DNA from 2 places in the Streptomyces sp. NPDC006743 genome. Region 1 is predicted to be linked to the other one. Evidence: riboswitches for the same ligand, from Rfam matches in the RefSeq annotation. Region 1 holds a riboswitch; the other holds the start of a gene.
What was found. A riboswitch is a leader RNA that binds a small molecule or an ion and turns the genes downstream of it on or off. The one in region 1 is predicted to bind cobalamin.

Region 1 (4,572 bases):
TGATGGCGTCCCGGTAGCGCTCGTAGAAGTCCGGGTAGCGCATGGGGCGCAGGGTCAGTTCGAAGCCCGGGTCGAGCAGGTTCTTCGGGTGGTCGTTCATCACTGGCAGGCCTCGCAGGACTCGGGGTTCTCAAGGGAGCAGGCGACCGCGTCGGAGTCGGCCGGCTGCTGGACGGGGACGGTGGCGGGGGTCTGCGCGCGGGCCGCGCGGGCGATCCGGGTCGCCGGGCGCGAACGCAGGTAGTACGTCGTCTTCAGGCCCTGCTTCCAGGCATAGGCGTACATCGAGGAGAGCTTGCCGATGGTGGGCGTCTCCAGGAACAGGTTCAGCGACTGGGCCTGGTCCAGGAACGGCGTGCGGGCGGCGGCCATGTCGATCAGGCCGCGCTGCGGGATCTCCCACGCCGTGCGGTACAGCCGCCGTACGTCCTCGGGGATCCACGCGAGGTCCTGCACCGAGCCGTTCGCCTCGCGCAGCGCCTCCCGGGTGCGGGCGTCCCACACGCCGAGCGTCTTGAGGTCGCGCACCAGGTAGGAGTTGACCTGGAGGAACTCACCCGAGAGCGTCTCGCGCTTGAACAGGTTGGAGACCTGCGGCTCGATGCACTCGTAGACGCCCGCGATGGAGGCGATGGTGGCGGTCGGCGCGATGGCCAGCAGCAGCGAGTTGCGCATGCCGACGGCGGCGATCCGCTCGCGCAGCGCCGCCCAGCGCTCGGGCCAGGCCGGCTCCACGTCGTAGTGGTCGGGGTGCAGCACACCGCGGGCGGCGCGGGTCTTCTCCCAGGCGGGCAGCGGGGCGTTCCGTTCGGCGAGGTCGGCGGAGGCCTCGTAGGCGGCCAGCATGATCCGCTCGGCGATCCGGGTGGACAGCGCCTTCGCCTCGGGCGAGTCGAAGGGCAGCCGCAGCCGGAAGAAGACGTCCTGCAGCCCCATCACGCCCAGACCGACCGGCCGCCAGCGGGCGTTGGAACGGCCCGCCTGCTCGGTCGGGTAGAAGTTGATGTCGACCACACGGTCCAGGAACGTGACGGCGGTGCGGACCGTCTCGTCCAGCCGCTCCCAGTCGAGGTCCCCGCGCTCCGGGTCGGCGAAGGCGCCGAGGTTGACCGAGCCGAGGTTGCAGACCGCCGTCTCGCCGTCGTCGGTGACCTCCAGGATCTCCGTGCAGAGGTTCGAGGAGTGGATGACGTGGCCCGGTTCGGCAGTCTGGTTGGAGGTCCGGTTGGCGGCGTCCTTGAAGGTCATCCAGCCGTTGCCGGTCTGCGCGAGGGTGCGCATCATCCGGCCGTACAGCTCACGGGCGGGCAGGGTCTTCTTCGCGAGCCCGGCGGCCTCGGCCGCGCGGTAGGCCGCGTCGAACTCCGGGCCCCACAGGTCCACCAGCTCCGGCACGTCGGCCGGGGAGAACAGCGACCACGTCCCGTCGGCCTCGACGCGGCGCATGAACTCGTCCGGTACCCAGTGCGCCAGGTTCAGGTTGTGGGTGCGGCGCGCGTCCTCGCCGGTGTTGTCGCGCAGCTCCAGGAACTCCTCGATGTCGGAGTGCCAGGTCTCCAGGTAGACGGCGGCCGCGCCCTTGCGCCGGCCGCCCTGGTTCACGGCGGCCACCGAGGCGTCCAGGGTCTTCAGGAACGGCACGATGCCGTTGGAGTGCCCGTTGGTGCCGCGGATCAGCGAACCGCGCGAGCGGACGCGGGAGTAGGCGATGCCGATGCCGCCGGCGTGCTTGGAGAGCCGCGCCACCTGGTGGTAGCGGTCGTAGATGCTGTCCAGCTCGTCCTTGGGGGAGTCGAGCAGGTAGCAGGAGGACATCTGGGGGTGGCGGGTGCCGGAGTTGAAGAGCGTGGGGGAGGAGGGGAGGTAGTCGAGGCGGCTCATGAGCCCGTAGAGCGCGGCGACCTCGTCGGCGGCCCGGGGGCTGTCGTCCTGGGCGAGACCGGCGGCCACCCGCAGCATGAAGTGCTGGGGCGTCTCGATCACCTTGCGGGTGATCGGGTGCCGCAGCAGGTAGCGGCTGTAGAGGGTGCGCAGCCCGAAGTAGCCGAAGCGGTCGTCGGCGGCCGGGTCGGCCAGCGCGTCCAGGCGCGCGGCGTGGAGGCGGACGAACGCGGCGGTCCGGTCGGCGATCAGCCCCTCCCGGTGGCCCACGGCCACCGACTCGGTGAAGGCCGTGACGCCCTGCGAGGCGGCCTCGGCGCGGAGGGAGAGCGTCAGCAGGCGGGCGGCCAGCCGCGAGTAGGCGGGGTCCTCCGAGATGAGTCCGGCCGCCGCCTCGGTGGCCAGCTCCCGCAGCTCCGCCTCGTCCGCGTGGGCCGAACGGCCGCGCAGCGCGGCGGCGGCGACCCGGCCGGGGTCGGCGTCGGGGAGGTCGGCGGTCAGCTCGGTCAGGGTCCGCAGCAGCGCGGTACCGGGACCGTCGTTCTCCGAATTGCCTTCGGCTGAGACCGGATCGGCGGGCGCGATGGTCACGTGTGGCTCTCCCTCGCTCGGCACGGGGCCTCACCGAGGGCAGGGGGCAGCACACGAGCGCACGCGGCGCCGCGTCCACCGGCCCATTCCGCGAGGCCCGGACGTCAGGCACCCGGACCGGACGGCCGGGTGCACTGTCGGCAGGTCCTCGGACTGACGCCCGTACACGGCCTCGAGGGCATGTGTGTACGGGTACACCGTTGCGGGACAGTTCCGGATTCGCACCGGATTCCCCTGCGACGACAGCGAGCATGAGCATACATCTTGTGCCGGGTGAGGGAACCACCCCCATATGTTGTGCCGCGCCGATCGCGGAAGATGTCAGCGGCCGTCAGCGACTGTCACGGCCGTCAGTGGCTGCCCGACGGCTGTCGGCGGGCCTCCACGGGTCTCGGCGGCTGCCGGCGGGTCCCGGCGGGTGTCAGAGGGCCAACGCGTAGGTGAGCAGCGAGATGTCGTCCAGCTCCGGCAGCGGGTTCCAGTCCCGCTGCGGGGTGCGGACGAAGCCCAGGCGCTCGTAGAGGCGGTGGGCGGCGTGCATGGTGGGCTGGGTGGACAGCACCACGCGCACGCATCCCTCGGTGGCCCGCGCCCGCTCCAGGCAGGCCCGTACCAGGGCCTCGCCCGCGCCCCGGCCGCGCGCGGCGCGGGCGACCGCCAGCATGCGTATCTCGGCCTCGCCGGGACCGGCGATGTCCGCCATGGCGCCGCCCGACGGCACGAAGGCGACCCCGCCGGCCACCGCGTCGTCCGCGACAGCCACCAGCACCTCGGCTGCGGCCGCCCGCCCGGCCACGTCACGCAGCGCGCCCAGGTACGGATCGTCCTGTCCGAAGTCCAGCAGTCCGTCCTGGAGATAGGCCTGGGCGGTGATCTCACCGAGGATGCCGTACTCGCCGGGCGCGGCCGGCCTGATCACGAGGTCCATGGAGCCGAGTGTGCCGCACGGGTACGGCGACGGGCCGCCGGTTTTCCCGGCGGCCCGTCGGTGTGGGTGCGGCGGCTCAGTGCGCGCTGCCCGCCGTGGCCGGCGGCAGTTCGACCGCGACGCCGGGGTCGCCCGCGTCGGCGGTGTAGTCCTGCGGGCTGGTCTCGTCGACGCCGTCGGGGGCCTTGAGCGCCTTGAGGACGAAGGTCAGGACGACGGCGACGATCACGTTCAGGGCGAACGCCGTCATGCCGATGTAGCCGATCTCGCCGATGCCCGGGATCTCCTTGGCCGAGCCGCCGAAGTGCTTCTGCGTCGGGGAGGCGACCCCGTAGGCCGCGACCGTGCCGTAGACCATGCCCACGGCCCAGCCGGCCAGCAGCGCCCAGCGGTGGAACCAGCGGGTGAACAGACCGCCCACCAGGGCCGGGAAGGTCTGCAGGATCCAGATCCCGCCCAGCAGCTGGAAGTTGATCGCCACGGTCTTGTCCATGGTCAGGACGAAGACCAGCGCGCCCACCTTCACCAGCAGGGACACCAGCTTGGAGACCTTGGTCTCCTGCGCGGCCGTCGCGTCCGGCCTGATGAAGTCCTTGTAGATGTTGCGGGTGAACAGGTTCGCCGCCGCGATCGACATGATCGCCGCCGGGACCAGTGCCCCGATGCCGATCGCCGCGAAGGCGATGCCGGTGAACCAGTCGGGGAACATGTCCTCGAACAGCTGCGGGATGGCGAGCTGCCCGTTCTGGACCTTCACGCCCGCCGCGATGGCCATGAAGCCCAGCAGTGCCAGCAGACCCAGCATCAGCGAGTACAGCGGCAGGATCGTGGTGTTGCGGCGGATCACCTCACGGCTCCTGGAGGAGAGCGTCGCGGTGATCGAGTGCGGGTACATGAACAGCGCGAGCGCGGAGCCCAGGGCGAGGGTGGCGTAGGTCCACTGGCTCGCCTCGCCCGGCACCACCGCGCCGCGCGGTTTGCCGGTGGCCGGGTTCGTCTGGCCGAACGCGTCGGCGGCCTTGGCGAAGATGTCGTCGAAGCCGCCCAGCTTGATCGGGATGTAGATGATCGCGACCGCGATGACGATGTAGATGAGCGCGTCCTTCACGAACGCGATCAGCGCCGGGGCGCGCAGACCCGAGGAGTACGTGTACGCCGCCAGGACACCGAAG
Region 2 (4,572 bases), on a different contig from region 1:
CCGGCGGCCCGGAGCCGGGGGCCGCTTCGGCCACCGCCCGCGCCGGACGCGAGCCGCCGCGGGACCGCCCCGGGTGCGCGGCATCACCCTGCCCGCCGCCGGACACCACCCCACGCCCCCAGCCCCCGCCGCCGGACACCACCTCGTGCCCCCGGCCCCCGCCGCCGGACACCACCTCGTGCCCCCGGCCCCCGCCGCCGGACACCACCTCGTGCGCCCAGCCCCCGACAGCACACCGGCGTCCGGGCCCCGCCGCACGGCGGCGGACCGGCGCCCGACCCCGGCCCCTTGGCAGGGTGAGCGGACCGGGCGGAGACCGCCCCGCGCGGACGGCCAGGCAGAGACCGGCCCGTCACGAGCGGACCAGGCGGAGACCGACCGGACACGAGGGGGCCGGGCGGAGGCCGGCCCGCGCGGGCGGTGCGTGGGCCGGGGCTAGGCGAGCCACACGGTGGTGTCCGGGGCGAGCCGGCGTCCGCTCAGCGGCGCGCTGCTCAGCAGCACCTCACCGGGCGGCAGCGCGACCTCCGTGTCCGACAGGTTGGTGACACACCGCCAGCCGTCACGGCGGGCGAACGCCAGCACACCCGCCGGGGTGTCCTCCGCCCAGGTCAGCGACTCGCCCGCGAGCAGTTTGCGGCGCAGCCGCAGGGCCGTGCGGTACAGCTCCAGCGTCGAGCCCGCCACGCCGTCCTGCGCCTGGACGGCGTACGCCGCGAAGTGCGCGGGCTGCGGCAGCCAGGCCCCGGCCGGACCGAAGCCGTACGACGGCCCGGTCGTCGTCCACGGCAGCGGCACACGGCAGCCGTCCCTGCCCTTGCGGACGTGGCCGGTCTGCTCCCAGACCGGGTCCTGGAGCACCTCGGCGGGCAGGTCGGCCACCTCGGGCAGGCCCAGTTCCTCACCCTGGTAGAGGTAGGCCGAACCGGGCAGCGCCAGCATCAGCAGGGTCGCCGCGCGGGCGCGGCGCAGTCCGGCCTCCGCGTCGAGGGCGGGCGCGCGGCCGCCGGACAGCAGCCAGGCGTTCTCGTCCGTGCCCGGCGGCAGCATCAGCCGGGAGGCGTGGCGGACCACGTCGTGGTTGGACAGCACCCAGGTGGCCGAGGCTCCGGCGGCCCGGGCGGTGTCCAGGGAGGCGGCGATGGTCCGGCGCAGCGCGTCCGCGTCCCAGCCGGTCTGCAGGTACTCGAAGTTGAAGGCCTGGCCCAGTTCGTCCGGGCGCGCGTACAGGGCGCGCCGCGCGTCGGGCACCCAGGCCTCGGCGACGGCCGTGCGGGGCGGTGTGTAGGCGTCGAAGATCTTGCGCCAGTCACGGTAGATCTCGTGGACCTCGTCGCGGTCCCAGTACGGGTGGCTGCCCGGCTCGACGCGCGGCAGCGCGTCCTCGCCGGTGGCGCCGAGGTTCCCGACGTCGCGCAGCGGCTCGTCGAGGTCCTTGACCAGGGCGTGCGCCACGTCGACGCGGAAGCCGTCCACACCCCGGTCGGACCAGAAGCGCAGGGTGGTGCGGAAGTCGGCGCGGACCTCCTCGTGGGCCCAGTTGAAGTCGGGCTGCTCGGGCGCGAACAGGTGCAGGTACCACTGTCCGTCGGGCACCCGCTGCCAGGCGCTGCCGCCGAAGACGGACTGCCAGTCGGTGGGCGGCAGTTCGCCGTGGGCGCCGCGCCCGTCCCGGAAGACGTACCGGTCGCGGGCGGCCGAGCCCGGCCCGGCCCGCAGCGCCTCCTGGAACCAGCGGTGCCGGTGCGAACTGTGGTTGGGGACGATGTCGGCGATCACCTTCAGACCCAGGCGGTGCGCCTCGGTGACCAGCGCGTCGAAGTCGTCGAGGGTGCCGAGGCGGGGGTCGACGTCCCGGTGGTCGGCGACGTCGTAGCCGCCGTCGGCCAGTTCGGACGGGTAGAACGGGCTGAGCCACACGGCGTCCACGCCGAGGGCGGCGAGGTGCGTCAGCCGCTGGGTGATGCCCCGCAGGTCGCCGAGACCGTCGCCGTCGGCGTCGGCGAAGCTGCGGGGGTAGACCTGGTAGACGACGGCCTGCCGCCACCAGTCGGGACTTCGGGAGGACAGGTCGGGCGGCGTGTCGTCGGTGCGGTCGGTCACGCGGTCTCCTCTGTGTGCGGCGGAGCGACACAGAGAATCTGTCCAGATCACCGGAAAAGCCAACACGCCGTGCCGTACCGGCGCACAGGGGAACGACCGGGCGGGGTGGGGTGACGGCGTGGCGCGCGCCTGGCGGGGGCGCCCTGCCCCCCAACGGGCCCCGCACCAGGCGGGAGCACCGTGACACCGAACGGGCGCGGCACCGGGCGGGGACGCCGTCGCACCGGGCGGGGCACCGTCGCACCGGGTGAGGGCGCCGTGTGCCCGGGCCCGGCGCCCCTCCGGCCGCCGGGCCGGCGCCGCGGTGTCAGTCCGTGTCCGCCGCGCAGTGCTCCAGCAGGTGCCGTACGTCCTCGTCCACCAGCCGGTAGCGCACCACGCGGCCCTCCTTCTCGCCCTCCACGGTGCCCGCCGCGCGCAGCAGCCGCAGGGCCTGGGAGACCGCCGGGTCCTTCATGCCGGTGGCGACGGCGAGGTCGGAGACGGCCAGTGGGCCGGTGCGGTGCAGGGCCAGCAGCAGGGCGAGCCGCTTGGGGTCGGCCAGCAGCGAGAAGCGCTGCGCCCACGCGCGGACGTGACCGGGCTCCCCGATCGCCGCGATGGCGTCGCACACCCGGTGGCCGTCGATGGTGCGACGCTCCGCGCGGTCGGCAGGGACGAGATGCATGCCCCCATCCTCGCAGGCACCCGCGGGTGATCTTCGGCACCTGCGCAGGTATGCAGCTATGCAGGCGACGGTCCGTCCCTCTACCGTGGGCGGGCCGTGGTGCTCGGGAAGTCGGTGCGAAGCCGACGCGGCCCTCGCCACTGTGATCGGGGAGTTCCCCTTCCGTCCGGCATCCGCCGGGCCACTGGTCGCACGACCGGGAAGGCAGGAGGGGAGAACGTACGGACCCTAAGCCAGGAGACCGGCCACGGCAGCTCACGAAGTGATCCACGAGGTGCTGGAGCGTGATACCGGATGACCCTGCCCGAGCCTGTCCCGACGCCGACGTCCGCCCCCACGGGGCCCCCGCGGGCGTCCTTCCGCTGGCGCCGTGAGGACACCCTCAAGACCGCGGGCCTGCTGGCGGTGATAGCCGCCCTGCACATCGTCGCCTTCGGCATCCTGTTCCTGCTCGTCGTCCCCGAGCACTACCAGGTCGGCACCAAGGCCTTCGGCATCGGCCTCGGCGTCACCGCCTACACCCTCGGCATGCGGCACGCCTTCGACGCCGACCACATCGCCGCCATCGACAACACCACCCGCAAGCTGATGGCCGACGGCAAGCGGCCGGTGTCGGTGGGCTTCTGGTTCGCGCTGGGCCACTCCAGCGTGGTGGTGGCCATGGCCGCGCTGGTGGCGGGCGGCGCCCAGCTCGCCGGCACGCTGATGAACGACGACTCCCGTACGCACCAGACGCTCGGCATCGTCGGCACCACCGTCTCGGGCTCCTTCCTCTACCTCATCGCCGCCCTCAACCTGGTCGCCCTCGTCGGCATCCTCAAGGTCTTCCGGGCGATGCGCGCGGGCACGTACGACGAGCGGGAGCTGGAGGCCCACCTGGATTCACGGGGGTTCATGAACCGGATCCTGGGCCGCCTCACCAAGTCGGTGTCCCGGCCCGGCCAGATGTACCCGCTCGGCTTCCTCTTCGGCCTCGGCTTCGACACCGCCACCGAGGTCACGCTGATGGTGATGGCCGGTTCGGGCGCGGCGGCCGGACTGCCCTGGTACGCGATCCTCTGCCTGCCGCTGCTGTTCGCGGCCGGCATGAGCCTGTTCGACACCCTGGACGGCACGTTCATGAACTTCGCCTACCAGTGGGCGTTCTCGAACCCCGTCCGCAAGGTGTTCTACAACCTGACCATCACCGGCCTGTCCATCGCGGTCGCCTTCTTCATCGGCACGATCGAGCTGGTCGGCGTCCTGCACGACAAGCTCGACCTGAGCGACACGGTCACCGGCTGGATCGCCGGCCTCGACCTCGACCACGTGGGGTACGTCATCGTCGGACTGTTCGTGGTGGTGTGGGCGGCCGCGCTGGCGTACTGGAAGGTGGCCCGCGTCGAACAGCGCTGGGCGGTGCGGGTCGGGACCGCGGAGACCGACTAGGACCCGCCCGGCCGGACCGGGCGAGGACCCGCCGGGCGGGGCCGGGGCCGGGCCCGCCCGGCGGGGCCGGGCTAGGCTCCCGCGCCGCCCGCTTCGACGGTGGCCAGGTACAGCTTCACGTACCGCTCCACGTCGATGTCCAGGGCGACGTCCACCAGTTGCTGTTCGCGCGCCTCGCCGTGCAGTTCCGCCTCGCCGGGGCGCGCGCGGCGGTCGACGACCGTCTGCCCGCGCGCCGGGCCGGGTGCGAGGTTCACCTCGACCGGCAGCCGGCGCGTGGTCAGGCCCGCCGGGTCGGCGACCGCGCAGACCGCTCCCGCGTCACCGAGACCGCCCGCCGGGTCCTCCTCGCTCGTCACCGGGTCGCGGTGGGA

Region 2: another riboswitch for cobalamin. It lies ahead of ABZ719_RS11465 (HoxN/HupN/NixA family nickel/cobalt transporter); the one in region 1 lies ahead of ABZ719_RS11155 (ribonucleoside-diphosphate reductase subunit alpha).

The regions. Positions count from the first base shown of each region.
Region 1 is NZ_JBEYJA010000009.1:190,890-195,461, reverse strand. It holds gene ABZ719_RS11160 (ribonucleotide-diphosphate reductase subunit beta) at 1-100, opposite strand, end outside; gene ABZ719_RS11155 (ribonucleoside-diphosphate reductase subunit alpha) at 100-2,472, opposite strand; cobalamin riboswitch at 2,594-2,774, opposite strand; gene ABZ719_RS11150 (GNAT family N-acetyltransferase) at 2,894-3,400, opposite strand; gene mctP (monocarboxylate uptake permease MctP) at 3,477-4,572, opposite strand, start outside.
Region 2 is NZ_JBEYJA010000010.1:50,004-54,575, forward strand. It holds gene ABZ719_RS11455 (glycoside hydrolase family 13 protein) at 436-2,103, opposite strand; gene ABZ719_RS11460 (metalloregulator ArsR/SmtB family transcription factor) at 2,411-2,770, opposite strand; cobalamin riboswitch at 2,851-3,035, shown strand; gene ABZ719_RS11465 (HoxN/HupN/NixA family nickel/cobalt transporter) at 3,065-4,198, shown strand; gene ABZ719_RS11470 (nucleoside hydrolase) at 4,270-4,572, opposite strand, start outside.